DNA from 2 places in the Streptomyces sp. JH34 genome. Region 2 is predicted to be linked to the other one. Evidence: predicted binding sites of a transcription regulator. Region 2 holds the regulator's gene; the other holds the start of a gene.

Region 1 (8,599 bases), 2.2 Mb from region 2:
GCGGCTCCGGGTCCAGGCCACCGAGCTGCACGACCGGCACGGCATCGAGGCCGAGGTGCTCACCGCCGACCTGTCCACGGATGCCGGGATCGAGGCGGTCGCCGCACGGCTGACGGATCGTGTGAGCCCGGTCGACCTCCTGGTCAACAACGCCGGCTTCGGCAACAAGGGGCGCTATCTGGACGTGTCCGTCGCCGACGAGCTGACGATGCTCAAGGTCCACTGCGAGGCGGTGCTGCGACTGACCTCGGCCGCGGCGGGCTCGATGCGGGAACGCGGCCGTGGCGGAGTGGTCAACGTGGCCTCGGTCGCGGCCTTCCTGCCGCGGGGGACGTACGGGGCGTCGAAGGCGTGGGTCGTCCAGTTCACCCAGGGGGTGGCGAAGGACCTGGCGGGTACGGGCGTGCGGCTGATGGCGCTGTGCCCCGGCTTCGTGCGGACCGAGTTCCACCAGCGGGCCGGGATGGGGACGGGAAACATCCCGGACTGGATGTGGCTCGACGCGGACAAGCTGGTGGCAGCGGCCCTGGAGGACCTGGCCCGCGGCAGGTCCGTGTCGATCCCGGACCCGCGCTACAAGGCGCTGATGGGCCTGGTGAGGCTGACGCCCCGCAGCCTCCTGGGAGGAGTCACCTCCCGCGCGGGCCGGACGTACGGCCCCAAGTAGCCGGACGTGCCCCGCACCGACACCGAGGCCCGGTGCCCCCGCGACGGGGGTACCGGGCCTCGGTGGCGTACGGAGCCGTACTAGTGGGAGTGGCCGTGGCCGCCGTGACCGGCGTCGGCCTCTTCCTCGGCCGGCTTCTCGACGACCAGGGTCTCGGTCGTGAGCAGCAGCGACGCGATGGACGCGGCGTTCTCCAGGGCGGAGCGGGTGACCTTGACCGGGTCGATGACGCCGGCCTTCACCAGGTCGCCGTACTCGCCGGTCGCGGCGTTGAAGCCCTGACCCTTGTCGAGCTCGGCGACCTTCGAGGTGATGACGTAGCCCTCGAGGCCCGCGTTCTCGGCGATCCAGCGGAGCGGCTCGACGGCGGCGCGGTGCACGACCGCGACACCCGTGGCCTCGTCGCCGGTCTTGCCGAGGTTGCCCTCGAGGACCTTGACGGCGTGGACCAGAGCGGAGCCACCACCGGAGACGATGCCCTCCTCGACCGCGGCGCGGGTCGCGGAGATGGCGTCCTCCAGACGGTGCTTCTTCTCCTTGAGCTCGACCTCGGTGGCGGCACCGACGCGGATGACACACACGCCGCCGGCCAGCTTCGCGAGGCGCTCCTGGAGCTTCTCGCGGTCCCAGTCGGAGTCCGTGGCGTCGATCTCGGCCTTGATCTGGTTGACGCGGCCCTTGACGTCGGCGGAGTCGCCGCCGCCGTCGACGATGGTCGTGTCGTCCTTGGAGACCGTGACGCGGCGGGCGGTGCCGAGCACGTCCAGACCGGCCTGGTCGAGCTTGAGGCCGACCTCCTCGGCGATGACGGTCGCACCGGTGAGCGTGGCGATGTCGCCGAGCATGGCCTTGCGGCGGTCACCGAAGCCGGGGGCCTTCACCGCGACGGCGTTGAAGGTGCCACGGATCTTGTTGACGACGAGGGTGGAGAGCGCCTCGCCCTCGACGTCCTCGGCGATGATCAGCAGCGGCTTGGAGCCACCCGCCTGGATGACCTTCTCCAGGAGCGGGAGCAGCTCCTGGATGGAGCCGATCTTGCCCTGGTGGATCAGGATGTACGGGTCGTCGAGGACGGCCTCCATACGCTCCTGGTCGGTCACCATGTAGGGGGACAGGTAACCCTTGTCGAAGGCCATGCCCTCGGTGAACTCGAGGTCCAGACCGAAGGTGTTGGACTCCTCGACGGTGATGACACCGTCCTTGCCGACCTTGTCCATCGCGTCCGCGATGAGCTCGCCGACCTGCGGGTCCTGCGCGGAGAGCGCGGCCACGGCGGCGATGTCGGCCTTGTCGTCGATCGGGCGGGCGGTCGCGAGGAGGTCCTCGGACACGGCCTTCACGGCGGCGTCGATGCCCTTCTTCAGGGCGGCCGGGGACGCGCCCGCGGCGACGTTGCGCAGGCCTTCGCGGACGAGGGCCTGGGCGAGCACGGTGGCGGTGGTGGTGCCGTCACCCGCTACGTCGTTGGTCTTGGTCGCCACCTCCTTCACCAGCTGGGCACCGAGGTTCTCGTACGGGTCGTCGAGCTCGACCTCGCGCGCGATGGTGACACCGTCGTTGGTGATGGTGGGGGCGCCGAACTTCTTGTCGATGACGACGTTGCGGCCCTTCGGGCCGATCGTCACCTTCACCGTGTCGGCAAGCTTGTTGACGCCGCGCTCAAGGGCGCGACGGGCGTCCTCGTCGAACTTCAGAATCTTCGCCATGGGCTGAGCTGTCCTCTCAAACGAACTGCGCCCCTCGCCACCCGGCTAGTTTTTCGCAGGGGGCCAGGGGCGCAGAACAGAAGCAAACGTGGGTGAACTACTTCTCGACGATCGCGAGAACGTCGCGCGCCGAGAGGACGAGGTACTCCTCGCCGTTGTACTTCACCTCGGTGCCGCCGTACTTGCTGTACAGAACGACATCGCCGGTCTTGACGTCGAGCGGAAGGCGCTCGCCGTTCTCGAAGCGGCCCGGGCCCACGGCCAGGACGACGCCCTCCTGGGGCTTCTCCTTGGCGGTGTCCGGAATGACCAGGCCGGAAGCCGTGGTCTGCTCGGCGTCGAGCGGCTGGACCACAATGCGGTCCTCGAGCGGCTTGATCGCAACCTTGGAGCTGGTGGTCGACACGATCCGGTCTCCCCCTTCGGAGATCTCACGGGGTTTAACAGTCTGTGGGGTGGCGACCAGACCGATCCGTCGTCGCGGGTGCCGGACCTGCCCTGTCGCGCGGTTGTGCTGGCACTCTCCATCGGTGAGTGCCAGCACAGAGACTATGACCGCGATTAGCACTCGGTCAAGCGGAGTGCCAATTGACCACCCTCGCGTGGCGTCGGAGGGACCGGCGCACGCCCGGATCAACGCGGGAGAGGGGCGCGGCGTTCCGGTGCGGTCGGGGCGGACACACGGACCGCACCGGGGGGGAGCCGCACGGGCAGGGAAGCCGCACGGGCGGGGAAGCCGCACGGGCGGGCGGACGCCCCGTCATGAGGTCCGCTCCCGCGCCGGCCTCGCCCGTCAGACGTAGTCCTCCAGCCTGGCCACGGCGTACCCCTTGTCCGTGACCGTCTTCATGACGCGGCGGATCATGTCGGGCATGGTTCCCTTCCAGTCCTCCTCGCCGCGGAAGTGGGTCAGGATGATGTCGCCGGGGTGCAGGTCCTGGTCCCACTCGCGCCACTCCATGTGGTCGGGGAACGCCTCGGCCGCCCACAGGGGCACGGCCTTGATGCCGCAGGACTTCGCGATGCGCAGGGTGTCGCCGTTGTAGTTGCCGTACGGCGGCCGGAAGAGGGTGGCCCTCTTCCCGAAGTACTTCTCGAGCTTGTCCTGCTCGCCGCAGATCTCCCGCCGCTGGTCCTCCTTCGAAAGCCCCGGGAGGTAACGGTGGTTGAGCGTGTGGTTGTTGAGGGTGACCCCCCGGGCCTGCATGTCCTTGAAGTAGCCGTAGTCGTCACTGACCACGTAGTCGCTGATGAAGGCGCTGTACGGGATCTTCAGCTCGGTCATCATCCGCAGCAGTTCGGGGTCCTTCTCCGCCCCGTCGTCCATCGTCAGGAAGACGATCCGCTCCTTGGTGGGCACGGTGGTGAAGACCGGCGGCAACGTCTTCCCGCCCTCCACCTCGAATCCCTCCCGGGTCGTGATGCGCGGCTTCACGGCGGGTGGCGCGGGGGCTGCGAGCGGCATCTTCGCCAGCCCCCATTTCCTCGCGGCGGCGACGCGGGCGGCCTGCTCCCGCTTCAGACGCCGGGCCTTCGCCTCGGCCGCGACGGCGCCCTGCCGGGCGGCCGCGACTCCCGGCTGACCGGCGACGGGCTCCGAGGGGCGGCCGGCCCCCTCGTCCCCACCGTCGGCGCACCCGGATGCGGTCGCGCCGATCATCAGGGCGGCCAGGACCGCGCAGACCGTTCTGTGACGCTTGACGCCGAATTTTTCTTTTTGTCTTACTAGCTGCATGGCGCCGCATCCTGCCACCGGGGCACCGGCCTCCCGCCTCGACACCTCCGGCGGACCGGGCGCGTCCCCCGGCTGGCTCACAATGGAGCCGTGAACGCCATTCCCCCCGACGCCCGGACCGACCCCGCCGATCCGCTCGCCTCTTTCGCCGCCCTGCGCACCCCCGAGGGGGCCGCGCTCCTGGACGAGCTGCGCGACCACGACCCGGCCCGGGAACTGGCGACGGCGACCCGGCTGCGCCGTGCCCACCCCGCCGCCCTGGTGTCGGCCGCGCTCGGTCAGGCCCGGCTGCGGCAGCGCGCGGAGGCGAAGTTCGGGGCCGAGGACGCGTACCGCATGTTCTTCACCCCGAACGGCGTGGAACAGGCGACCCGCACCTCGGTCGCCGGCTACCGCGCCGGGCGGTTCGCGGAGCTCGGCGTGCGGAGCGTGGCCGACCTGTGCTGCGGGATCGGCGGCGACGCGATCGCCCTGGCCCGGGCGGGCATCCCGGTCCTGGCCGTCGACCGGGATCCGCTCACCGCACAGGTGGCCCGTGCCAACGCCGAGGCGCTCGGCCTCCAGGACCTCGTCGAGGTGCGGTGTGCCGACGTCACCGAGATCGACACCACCCCCTACGACGCCGTCTTCGTCGACCCGGCGCGGCGCGGCGGGCGCGGCAGGATCTTCGACCCCGAGGCCTACTCGCCACCGCTCTCCTGGGCGACCGGGGCCGCGCTGAAGGCCCCCCGCGCCGCACTGAAGATCGCCCCCGGTGTCCCCCACGAGGCGATCGGACCTCAGGCCGAGGCCGAGTGGATCTCGGACGGCGGCGACGTGAAGGAGGCCGTGCTCTGGTTCGGCGAGGGCTTCACCCCCGGGGCCTTCCGGGCCACGCTGCTCCCGTCCCGCACGACCCTCACCTCGGACGGCCCGCTGCCCGCCCCGCCGGTCGGGCCCGTCGGCCGGTATCTGTACGAGCCCGACGGCGCCGTGATCCGCGCCCATCTGGTGGCCCGGATCGTGGAGGCGTGCGGGGGGCGGCTGATCGACGAGACGATCGCGTACGTCACGAGCGACGTGCCGTACGAGTCCGACGCCACCGCCGCGTACGAGATCACCGATCAGCTGCCCTTCAACATGAAGAAGCTGAAGGCGCTGCTGAGGGAGCGTCAGGTGGGTGTCCTGACCGTCAAGAAGCGCGGCTCGGCGGTCGAACCGGAGGAGTTGCGGCGGAAGATGAAGCTCCAGGGGCCGCACGAGGCCACGGTCTTCCTGACCCGGGTGGCCGGGGCCCCCACGATGCTGATCGGGCAGCCGGTGAAGCGGCCCTGATTCAGCCTTCCACCGTGACCAGCGGGTCCGCGGGCACTCCGAGGATCACCCGGAGCACCCAGCGGCGATGCGCGAACGCCTTGACGAGGCCGGTCAGTCCGGTCAGCCACGCGAGGAATCCGAGCCCCATCAACAGGGTCACCAAGCCGTACGTCTCCTCGCCGGCCCTGGCGGTCGCCGGGACGACGACACAGGTGAACAGGCCGACTGCGCAGAGCGCGAACGACATCAGCAGCCAGAGGAGACTCGCCCGCGGCATGCGCAGGGGCGCGTCCCCCGCCGGATCGCGGTCCAGCCCGCCCCATTCCACGAGGAGCCGGTGGACCCGCAGGTCCCTGGCCACACCGACGGCGAGGAGGGCGACGGCGGGGACCAGCACGGCCGCACCGCCCGCGAGGCAGACGACGGCCGGGACCGCGCTGAGGGCGTCGTAGGAGTCCTCGAACATGAGGAGGGCCGTCCCCACGACCGACCAGCCCAGTGCGGCGACACCCGCCCACATCCAGAGGATCCCGAGCCGCGCGGGCCCGATGAACATCTTCACCAGCTCACCGAGGACGACCGCCCGGTCCCTCAACAGGTCCTCCCGGCCGGGCCATGCGCGTATCTCCACGGGTGGGGGCGAGGGCGGGAGTGGCGAACGACTGGGCATGGCCCAGACATTACCGAGTCCGCGCGTCGCCCCGCGCCGGTGGAACGCCGTGGCCGGTCAGGTCAGCGGGTACGACGCCCGGCCCGACGCCTCGTCGATCTCGTCGTGTGCCTTGGTGAGCAGTTTCATGGCGAGTTCGTTGAGCGCACGGGCCCCGGCGATCTCCTCGCCCACCCGTGGCTGTTGCGAGTCGGAGGGGTGCCGGCTGGCGTAACCGTGGGCCCGCACCTCGGTCCCGTCGCTCAGCCGTACCATCGCGGCCGCACGGGTGCGATGGGTGTCCTCCTCGAATTCCAGCTCGACATGCCATCCGACGGTCGTCTCCATCATGACGGTCACCTCCCGGGGTCTCCTGTCTCCAGGGTGCGCCCGTCGTCCCGCCCCCGCACGGCGTGCGGACCCGCGCCTCAGGCGTCCAGAAGGGCCTGTACGTCCAGCTTCCGCATCCCCATCATCACCTTCATCGCCCGGTCCGCCCTGGCCCGGTCAGGACCGGAGAGCAGTTCGGGCAGCGCACGCGGGACGATCTGCCAGGACAGGCCGTACCTGTCCTTCAGCCAGCCGCACATGCTCTCCTCACCGCCCTCGGTGAGCTTCGCCCACAGCCTGTCGACCTCCTCCTGGTCCACGCAGTCCACGCTCAGCGAGACGGCCTCGCTGAAGTGGAACTGGGGGCCGCCGTTGAGTCCGAGGTACTCCTGGCTCGCGAGCACGAAGTCCACCGTCAGGACCGTGCCGGTCTGCCCCGGCGCCGCTTCCGTGGTGCGGGTGACCTCGACGACGCGGGAGTCGCCGCCGAAGACCGATACGTAGAACTCCGCCGCCTCCTGGGCCTGGCCGTCGAACCACAGACAGGGCCTGATCTTCTGCATGGTCCTTCTCCTCCACTCGCCGCGCTGCTCCGCGGAACGCTGTGCAAGGTAGACCGCGGCGGGGCCCGGAACTCATCGGGACACGCGCTCGGCACGTGCGAGCAGCAGTTCCCTCTCCCGCGCGTTGCGGGTCAGCTCGGCCGCGCGGACGAACGCGGTGTGCGCCTCCTCGCCGCGTCCCAGCCGTTCCAGCAGGTCGCCGCGCACGCTCGGCAGCAGGTGGTAACCCGAGAGGGCCGGGTCGCCCACGAGTGCGTCGGTCAGGGCGAGGCCGGCCTCCGGCCCCTCGGCCATCGAGACGGCCACCGCCCGGTTCAGCTCCACCACCGGCGACGGGGCGACCCCCACGAGCCGGCCGTAGAGGGCGGCGATCACCGGCCAGTCGGTGTCGGAATACCGCACGGCGCGGGCATGGCAGGCGGCGATCGCGGCCTGGAGCGTGTACGGCCCCGGGGCGCCGCCCAGCGCGTGCGCCCGTTCCAGGGCGGCGAAGCCCCGCCGGATCAGCAGCTGGTCCCAGCGGCCCCGGTTCTGTTCGGCCAGCAGGAGCGGCGTGCCGTCGGCGCCCGTCCTGGCGCGGGTCCGGGACGCCTGGAGTTCCAGGAGGGCGGCCAGCCCGTGGACCTCCGGTTCCCGGTCCATCAGGCCCGCCAGCAGTCGTGCGAGCCGCAGCGCGTCCTCGCAGAGCGCGGGGCGCAGCAGGTCGTCGCCGGCGGTGGCCGCGTACCCCTCGTTGAAGATCAGGTAGATCACGTCGAGCACCGGGCCGAGCCGGGCGGAGCGTTCCGGGCCCGACGGCACCTCGAAGGGCACGCCCGCACGCCCGAGGGTCCGCTTGGCGCGGACGATGCGCTGGGCGACGGCGGACTCCCGGACCAGGAACGCGCGGGCGATCTCGTCCGTGCTCAGGCCGCCGAGCAGGCGGAGGGTGAGTGCGACGCGCGCCTCGGTGGAGAGCACCGGATGGCACGACGTGAAGATCAGCCGGAGCAGGTCGTCGTCGATGCCGTCCGGGTCGGCCGGTTCGGGCGACGGCACGTCCTCCAGCGCCCTGCCGGCCTCGGCCAGCTTGCGGGCGTAGGTCTCCCTGCGGCGCACGAGATCGATCGCCCGGTGCTTGGCGGTGGCCATCAGCCAGGCCCCGGGGCGGTCCGGGACGCCGTCCTCGGGCCACTGCTCCAGCGCGGCGACGAGTGCGTCCTGCGCGATCTCCTCGGCGATCCCGACGTCCCGCACGATGCGCGCCGTGCCGGCGATGATCCTGGCCGACTCGATGCGGTACACGGCCTCGACGGCGCTGCTCGTTGCTGTCACGGGCACACATCAGAGCAGCCGGGGGCGGGCGCGGCAAGAATCCGCCACCCGCCCCGGTCGCTGCCCGCCGTACCCGTCAGCCCTCGGCGATCTCGCGGATCTCGGAGGTGATCGTCCAGTACGGCTCGTGGACGGCGAGGAAGCGCTTGGTCCACTCCAGGACCTCGGCCTTGTCCTTGGCCTGGATGAGGGCGTAGCCGCCGATGACCTCCTTGGTCTCGGTGAACGGTCCGTCGGTGACGGTGAACTCGCCGTTCGACCAGGTGACCCTGGTGCCTTCGGAGGTCGGGGTGAGGCCCGCGGTGTCCAGCAGGACACCCGCCTTGGTCATCTCCTCGA
Region 2 (8,599 bases):
TTGCCACGCCGCCAGTCCGGGGCGTGTGCCCGGTAGCTGTCCAGCAGGTCCTCCAGGAGCGCCTGGACCCGCAGCTCCAGGTGGAACTGGCGCGCGTGTTCGTCACCCGCCCCCGCGTCGGCCACCCGCTCCGCGACGGCGGCGGCCCGCGCCCGGATCACCCGCCACGATCCGCTGGGGGAGAAGCGCGACCAGCCGTCGGACGGATACGCGGTGCTCGAGGCTGCGAGGGACGACGTGGTCGCGAGCCACCTGCTGGCCCGGCGCAGCCACAGCAGCGGCGGCGCCGCCCTCGTCATCAGCCGTACGACGGCCAGGCCGCCCAGGGCCGCGGCGGCGACCAGGGCGGTCAGCACCCAGCCGATCTCGCCGAGCAGCACGCTGAGCACGGCGATGAAGACGGCCCCCAGGAAGGTCTCCGGACGGACCGAGGCGCGCAGCGAGTCCCACCAGGTGTTGCGCCCAGACCTGCTCGGCCGCCAGCGCAGGCTGCCCAACTGCTCCAGGATCCGTTCGTCACGCTCACGGGCGTGGCCCCGGCCCGGCACCGCGACGACCGCCGCGGTGGCCTGCTCGATGGCGGCGAGCAGCCGTGATCGGGGAAAGACGAACGGCTTGTACTGCGAGGTGCCCCGGGTCTCCCAGGGCCGCTCCGTGAGGGTGCGGACCATGGCGAGCGCCGCCTCGTACGGGGTGTCGCCGCCGCCGTCGAGGAGCTTCACCGGGACCCTGCGCAGCTGGTTCGCCCGGTGGACCTGGCGGACGATCTGCTCGACCCTGGCGTCGGTCTCCGGGCCGGCGGAGGCGTCCTCGGCCTGTGCGACGACCAGCGGCATCACCGGCCGGTTGACCCGGTACTGGTCGATCAGCTGCTGCATGAGGTGGAAGACGGCGGAGGCCGCCTCGTTCTCCGCACTGTCCCGCCACACTTCGCGCGTCATCAGCCCCCGTGCCTTCCCCTGAGCCCGGCCCTGCCGTCATCACTCAATAACGGATGGTCCATGTGTGGCGCAGGTGTTCACGGGGATCGGTACCGATTCCTCCTCGATGCTCCCGGGGACATCAGGCAGGAAGAGTGACGAAGTCGATCAATTCCTCCACGCGGCCGAGCAGTTGAGGCTCCAGGTCCTTGTAGGAGCTGACCCTGGAGAGGATGTGCTGCCACGCGGCCCCCGTGTTCTCCGGCCAGCCCAGGGCCCGGCACACGCCCGTCTTCCAGTCCTGGCCGCGCGGTACGACGGGCCACGCGGGGATGCCCACGGACGACGGCTTCACGGCCTCCCACACGTCGATGTAGGGATGCCCCACCACGAGCACGTCCGCGCCGGTGACCTGGGCGGCGATCCGGGACTCCTTCGATCCGGGGACCAGGTGGTCGACCAGCACGCCGAGCCGGGCGTCCGGGCCGGGCGAGAACTCCCGCACGATCGCCGGGAGGTCGTCGACGCCCTCCAGGTACTCCACGACCACGCCCTCGATGCGCAGGTCGTCGCCCCAGACCCGCTCCACGAGCTCGGCGTCGTGCCGCCCCTCCACGTAGATCCGGCCCGCGCGCGCCACCCGTGCCCGCGCCCCGGGGACCGCCACCGAACCGGAGGCGGTCCGCGCCGGGCGGACCGGGCCGCCGGCCGACGGACGTACGAGCGTGACCACCTTCCCCTCCAGCAGGAAGCCGCGCGGCTCCATGGGGAAGGCCCGGTGCTTGCCGAAGCGGTCCTCCAGCGTGACCGTCGGCCCCTGCGCCGTCTTCTCGCACCGGATCACCGCGCCGCAGAAGCCGCTGACGGCCTCCTCGACGACCAGGTCGGGCTCGGCGGGCACCTCGGGGGCGGGGGCGGACTTCTTCCACGGCGGAGTCAGGTCCGGCTGGTAGCTGCGCATGGCACGACGATAAGCGGACGCCCGTTCACGACACGCCGAAGCGCGCGGCCAGTCGATCACGCTGCGCCCGTACGAACGCCGCGTCCACGACCGCCCCGTGTCCCGGCACGTACAGCGCGTCCTCGCCGCCCAGCTCGAGCAGCCGGTCCAGAGCGGCAGGCCAGTGCGTGGGGACCGCGTCCCGGCCCGCCTGAGGTTCGCCCGACTCCTCGACCAGGTCGCCGCAGAGCACCACGACGGGGGAGCCCGGCACCAGCACCGCCAGGTCGTGACCGCTGTGCCCGGGGCCCACATTGGCCAGCAGCACCTGGAACCCGTCACCGAGGTCGAGCGTCCACTCGCCGCTCACCTGATGACGGGGGGCCACCAGGGCGTCCGTGGCCGCCGTGGCGTCCGCCTCGCTCATCCCGTGCCGCAGCGCGTCCGCGCGCAGCTCCGCGGCCCCTCGCGCCAGGAGATCCGCCGTCCCGACCGCACCGTAGACCTCCGCCCCGGAGAAGGCGGCGGTGCCCAGCACATGGTCGAAGTGCGGATGGCTCAGTGCGATATGCGTCACTCTCCGGCCCAGCAGGGCCTCCGCCTGCGTCCGCAGCTCCACACCTTCCCGGAGTGTCGAACCCGTGTCGTAGAGCAGCACGCCGTCCGCTCCGGCCACCAGTGCCGCGGTCGCGTCCCAGACGGGCAGGCGCCGTCGCCCCGTGCCGTCGCCCAACCGCTCCCAGCCGAACTCTTCCCAAGAGACGTCCATACCGCGACGCTATCGGCAACGACCTGCACAGTCCCACGACGGCGTGACCGGTCGCCCTTGCCCCGGCCCCACCCCGCCCCCGTACACTGACCGGGGGGATTGCTGGCACTCGAACGCACAGAGTGCCAGGCAGACGCCAGGAAGAACCACAGCTGGAGGTGTGCGCGGTGCTCAGCGAACGCAGACTCGAAGTGCTGCGCGCCATCGTCCAGGACTATGTCGGCACCGAGGAGCCCGTCGGCTCCAAGGCGCTCACGGAGCGGCACCGCCTCGGGGTCTCCCCGGCGACCGTCCGCAACGACATGGCGGTGCTGGAGGACGAGGGCTTCATCGCCCAGCCGCACACGAGTGCGGGGCGTATTCCGACGGACAAGGGCTACCGTCTCTTCGTCGACAAGCTCGCGGGCGTCAAGCCCCTGTCGTCGCCGGAGCGCCGGGCCATCCAGAATTTCCTCGACGGCGCGGTCGACCTCGACGACGTCGTGGGCCGCACGGTCCGGCTGCTCGCGCAGTTGACCAGACAGGTCGCCGTCGTGCAGTACCCCTCGCTGACCCGGTCGACGGTCCGGCACGTGGAGCTGCTGTCGCTGGCCCCCGCGCGGCTGATGCTCGTCCTGATCACGGACACGGGCAGGGTCGAGCAGCGTATGATCGACTGCCCTGCACCGTTCGGTGACACGTCCCTGGCCGATCTGCGGGCCCGGCTCAACAGTCGGGTCGTCGGACGACGCTTCGCGGACGTCCCGCGGCTGGTGCAGGACCTGCCGGAGTCCTTCGAGACCGAGGACCGGGGAACCGTTTCGACGGTGCTCTCCGTTCTCCTGGAGACTCTGGTCGAGGAAACGGAGGAGCGGCTGATCATCGGCGGCACCTCCAACCTCACCCGCTTCGGGCACGACTTCCCTGTGATGATCCGGCCGGTGCTGGAGGCACTGGAGGAGCAGGTCGTGCTGCTGAAGCTGCTGGGTGAGGCTACGGATTCGGGCATGACCGTACGGATCGGGCACGAGAACGCCCACGAGGGCCTCAACGCCACGTCCGTCGTCGCGGTCGGCTACGGTTCGGGCGACGAGGCAGTCGCCAAACTCGGCGTGGTCGGACCGACCCGCATGGACTACCCCGGAACGATGGGAGCGGTACGCGCAGTGGCACGTTACGTCGGACAGATCCTGGCGGAGTCGTAGGTGGCCACGGACTACTACGCCGTACTCGGCGTGCGCCGCGACGCTTCCCAGGACGAGATCAAGAAGGCATTCCGCAGGCTCGCGCGCGAGCTGCACCCGGATGTCAACCCCGATCCGAAGACCCAGGAGCGGTTCAAGGAGATCAACGCCGCCTACGAGGTGTTGTCGGACCCGCAGAAGAAGCAGGTCTACGACCTCGGCGGCGACCCGCTCTCCCAGTCGGGCGGCGGCGGTGGGGCCGGTGGCTTCGGCGCCGGCGGCTTCGGCAACTTCAGCGACATCATGGACGCGTTCTTCGGCAACGCGACCCAGCGCGGGCCCCGTTCGCGGACCCGGCGCGGCCAGGACGCCATGATCAGGCTGGAGATCGACCTCAACGAGGCGGCCTTCGGCACGACCAAGGACATCCAGGTCGACACGGCCGTCGTCTGCACCACCTGCAGTGGCGAGGGCGCCGCACCCGGCACCTCCGCGCAGACCTGTGACATGTGCCGCGGCCGCGGTGAGGTCTCCCAGGTCACCCGGTCCTTCCTCGGCCAGGTCATGACCTCGCGCCCCTGCCCGCAGTGCCAGGGCTTCGGCACGGTCGTGCCGACCCCGTGCCCGGAGTGCGCCGGTGACGGCCGCATCCGCTCGCGGCGCACCCTCACCGTGAAGATCCCCGCAGGTGTCGACAACGGCACCCGGATCCAGCTCGCGGGAGAGGGCGAGGTCGGCCCCGGCGGCGGCCCCGCCGGCGACCTGTACGTCGAGATCCACGAGGTCTCGCACGCCGTGTTCCAACGCCGCGGCGACGACCTCCACTGCACGGTCACCATCCCGATGACCGCCGCGGCGCTGGGCACCCAGGTGCCGCTGGAGACGCTCGACGGCCTGGAGGAGATCGACATCCGGCCGGGCACCCAGTCCGGCCAGTCGGTCCCGCTGCACGGGCGCGGCATCACCCACCTGCGCGGTGGGGGACGCGGCGACCTGATCGTGCACGTCGAGGTCATGACCCCGACGAAGATGGACCCCGAGCAGGAGCGCCTCCTGCGGGAGCTGGCCAAGCTGCGCGGCGAGGAGCGGCCCACGGGCCAGTTCCAGCCGGGACAGCAGGGGCTGTTCTCCCGCCTGAAGGACGCCTTCAACGGCCGCTGAACCCCTTCACCGCGACGCCCGCCGGTCCTGTACCGGCGGGCGTCGCCGTGTCCGCGGCCGCGCTTCCGTCCGAGTGAAAGGGCTGATTCGGCACGATCCGCCGGACGTGGCACGATGCGGTCATGTCCTCGCCGCTCACCGATCTCTGCCGGTACCCGATCGTGCAGGCCCCGATGGCGGGGGGAGCCTCCCGGCCGGAGCTGGCCGCGGCGGTCTCAGAGGCCGGAGGGCTGGGGTTCCTCGCCGCCGGCTACAAGACGGCGGACGGGATGTACAACGAGATCAAACAGCTCCGGAGGATGACCGGCCGGCCCTTCGGCGTCAACCTCTTCATGCCGCAGCCCCTCGTCGCCGACCCCGGCGCCGTCGAGGTCTACCGCCACCAGCTCGCCGGCGAGGCGGCCTGGTACGAGACCCCCCTCGGCGACCCGGACGCGGGCGGGGACGACGGCTACGACGCCAAGGTCGCGATCCTGCTGCACGACCCCGTGCCCGTGGTCTCCTTCACCTTCGGCTGCCCCACCCGCGAGGTACTCGACGCGTTCGCCGCCGCCGGCACGCTCACCGTCGTCACGGTCACCTCGCCCCAGGAGGCGCGGAACGCCCGATGGTCGGGTGCCGGCGCGCTCTGCGTCCAGGGCACCGAGGCCGGCGGCCACCAGTCCACGCACCGTGACGACCCCCAGGGCGGCCTCAGCGGCACCGGACTGCTCGCCCTGCTCGCGGAGATCCGCGAGTCCGTCGAACTGCCGCTCGTCGCGGCCGGAGGGCTGATGCGCGGCTCCCAGATCACCGCCGTCCTGGCGGCCGGGGCCGACGCCGCGCAGCTCGGCACGGCGTTCCTGCCCTGCCCGGAGTCGGGGGCGCACCCGCTGCACAAAGAGGCCCTGACCAACCCGCTGTTCGTGACGACGACCCTGACCCGGGCGTTCTCCGGCCGCCCCGCACGCGGACTGGTCAACCGGTTCGTGCGGGAGCACGGCCCGTACGCACCCGCCGCCTACCCGCAGGTGCACCAGCTGACCGGCGGACTGCGCAGGGCGGCGGCGGAGGCCGGGGACGCCCAGGGCATGGCCCTCTGGGCGGGCCAGGGACACCGGCTGGCACGCGAGCTGCCCGCCGGGGAACTCGTGAACCTGCTCGTCGCGGAAACGGAAGCCGCGCGTGCGGCAGTGAGTGTGAGGAGTGCCCGGTGACGGCACCTGTCTTCGTCGTCGAACAGCTCCCCGGTGGGCCGGAGTTCGTCCTGGACGGACCTGAGGGGCGGCACGCCGTGTCGGTGAGACGGCTGAACCCGGGGGAGGACCTCGTCCTGACCGACGGCCGGGGCCGCTGGGCGGAAGGCGTCGTCCGGGCGGCCGAGGGCAAGGACCGGCTGCTGGTCACCGGTCTGGAGACCGTCCACGAGGAGCCGGCACCGGCACCCCGCATCACCGTCGTGCAGGCACTGCCCAAGGGGGACCGCGGTGAGCTCGCCGTGGAGACCATGACCGAGACGGGCGTCGACGTGATCGTGCCCTGGCAGGCCGCGCGCTGCATCACGCAGTGGAAGGGCGACCGCGGTCTCAAGTCCCTCGCCAAGTGGCGCAGCACCGCGCGTGAGGCGGGGAAGCAGTCCCGGCGGGTGCGCTTCCCCGAGGTGGCGGACGCCATGACGACCAAGCAGGTCGCGGCGCTGCTGGCCGGGGCGGACTTCGCGGGCGTCCTGCACGAGGACCGGGACAGCGGCAGCGAACCGCTCGCCACCGCCGAACTCCCCGCCGGGGGCACGATCGTGCTGGTCGTCGGCCCGGAGGGCGGGGTGTCGCCGCAGGAGCTGGCCGCCTTCGCCGAGGCGGGCGCGCCCGCGTACCGGCTCGGCCCCAGCGTGCTGCGCACCTCGACGGCCGGGACCGCGGCTGCGGCCCTGCTGATGGGACGCACCGGGCGCTGGAGTTGAGAGCCGCCCGCCCCGCCCGGCCCGATAGCATGCCGGTGTACTGATCACGAGGACCCCACGACCGAGGAGCCGGGCCATGGCGGGAGAGCCGCAGACCGACTGCCTGTTCTGCAAGATCGTCACAGGGGACATCCCGGCGACCATCATCCGGGAGAGCGCGACGACGGTCGCCTTCCGCGACATAAACCCCCAGGCCCCGACCCACGTCCTGGTCATCCCCAAGGCGCACTACCCGGACGCCGCGGCACTCGCCGCCGGCGACCCGCAGGCCGCGGCCGACGTGCTGCGTGAAGCGGGTCTGGTCGCCGCCGACGAGAAGATCACCGAGACCGGCTACCGCATCGTGCTCAACACCGGAGCCGGCGCCGGGCAGACCGTCTTCCACGCGCACGCCCACGTCCTGGGCGGGCGCGGGATGCAGTGGCCCCCCGGGTAGAACGTGTCCGTACGAGAGCTCGTCGTCCTCGGCACCGCCAGCCAGGTGCCGACCCGCCACCGCAACCACAACGGCTACCTGCTGCGCTGGGACGGGGAGGGCATCCTCTTCGACCCGGGTGAGGGCACCCAGCGACAGATGCTGCGGGCGGGCGTCGCCGCGCACGACATCAACCGGATCTGCGTCACGCACTTCCACGGCGACCACGCGCTGGGCCTGGCGGGCGTGATCCAGCGGATCAATCTCGATCAGGTCCCGCACCCCGTCACCGCCCACTTCCCGGCGAGCGGGCAGCGCTTCTTCGACCGGCTGCGGTACGCCACCGCCTACCGCGAGTCGGTCGAGCTGACCGAGGCCCCCGTCGCCGCCGACGGCGTCCTCGCCACCACCGACGCCTACACCCTCGACGGCCACCGGCTCTCGCACCCCGTCGAGTCCTACGGCTACCGCCTCACCGAGCCGGACCGGCTGCGCATGCTGCCGGCGAAACTGGCCGAGCACGGCATCGCGGGGCCCGACGTCGGACGGATCCAGCGGGACGGCGTCCTGCGCGGCATCCCCCTGGACGAGGTGTCCGAGACGCGCCGCGGACAGCGCTTCGCGTTCGTCATGGACACCCGGCTCTGCGACGGCGCGTTCGCACTCGCGGAGAAATGCGACATGCTGGTCATCGAGTCGACCTTCCTCGACGAGGACGGCCGGCTCGCCGCCGACCACGGTCACCTCACCGCCGGCCAGGCGGCCCGGGTGGCGAAGGAGTCCGGTGTACGGCACCTCGTGCTGACGCACTTCTCCCAGCGCTACTCCGACCCCGACGCCTTCGAGCGCCAGGCCAGGGCAGCCGGCTTCGACGGCGAACTGACCATCGCCCAGGACCTGATCAGGGTCCCGGTACCCACCCGCCACACGTAACGAGAACCCCGTGCACCTCCCCAAAGCCGAACTCCACCTCCACATCGAAGGAACCCTCGAGCCCGAGCTGGCCTTCGCACTCGCCGCGCGCAACGGCGTGGACCTGCCCTACGCGGACACCGAGGAGCTCCGCGAGGCCTACCTCTTCGAGGACCTGCAGACCTTCCTCGACCTGTACTACGCGCTGATGGCTGTGCTGCGCACCGAGGAGGACTTCGCCGAGCTGGCGGACGCCTACCTCGCCCGCGCCGCCGCCCAGGGCGTCCGGCACGCGGAGATCTTCTTCGACCCGCAGGCCCACACCGACCGGGGCGTCCCGATCGGCACCGTCATCGAGGGGCTCGGCAGGGCGCTGGACC

Evidence for each region. Region 2 encodes HrcA, which represses chaperone genes, less so after heat shock. Its sites were predicted from a motif close to TTNGCACTCNGNNNNNCNGAGTGCNAA; they were not measured.
Region 1: the regulator HrcA is predicted to act here: its motif matches at 2,935-2,961, upstream of groES (co-chaperone GroES).

The regions. Positions count from the first base shown of each region.
Region 1 is NZ_JAJSOO010000001.1:2,925,080-2,933,678, forward strand. Features, by position in the region: gene LWJ43_RS12680 (SDR family NAD(P)-dependent oxidoreductase) at 1-667, shown strand, start outside; gene groL (chaperonin GroEL) at 748-2,373, opposite strand; gene groES (co-chaperone GroES) at 2,471-2,779, opposite strand; gene LWJ43_RS12695 (polysaccharide deacetylase family protein) at 3,167-4,108, opposite strand; gene LWJ43_RS12700 (THUMP-like domain-containing protein) at 4,199-5,422, shown strand; gene LWJ43_RS12705 (hypothetical protein) at 5,424-6,074, opposite strand; gene LWJ43_RS12710 (DUF1876 domain-containing protein) at 6,132-6,404, opposite strand; gene LWJ43_RS12715 (VOC family protein) at 6,482-6,946, opposite strand; gene LWJ43_RS12720 (RNA polymerase sigma factor) at 7,019-8,260, opposite strand; gene LWJ43_RS12725 (YciI family protein) at 8,337-8,599, opposite strand, start outside.
Region 2 is NZ_JAJSOO010000001.1:5,078,691-5,087,289, forward strand. Features, by position in the region: gene LWJ43_RS22630 (ABC transporter substrate-binding protein) at 1-941, opposite strand, end outside; gene LWJ43_RS22635 (DUF3097 domain-containing protein) at 1,063-1,881, opposite strand; gene LWJ43_RS22640 (MBL fold metallo-hydrolase) at 1,907-2,629, opposite strand; gene hrcA (heat-inducible transcriptional repressor HrcA) at 2,797-3,813, shown strand; gene dnaJ (molecular chaperone DnaJ) at 3,814-4,953, shown strand; gene LWJ43_RS22655 (nitronate monooxygenase) at 5,076-6,149, shown strand; gene LWJ43_RS22660 (16S rRNA (uracil(1498)-N(3))-methyltransferase) at 6,146-6,892, shown strand; gene LWJ43_RS22665 (histidine triad nucleotide-binding protein) at 6,969-7,328, shown strand; gene LWJ43_RS22670 (ribonuclease Z) at 7,332-8,240, shown strand; gene LWJ43_RS22675 (adenosine deaminase) at 8,251-8,599, shown strand, end outside.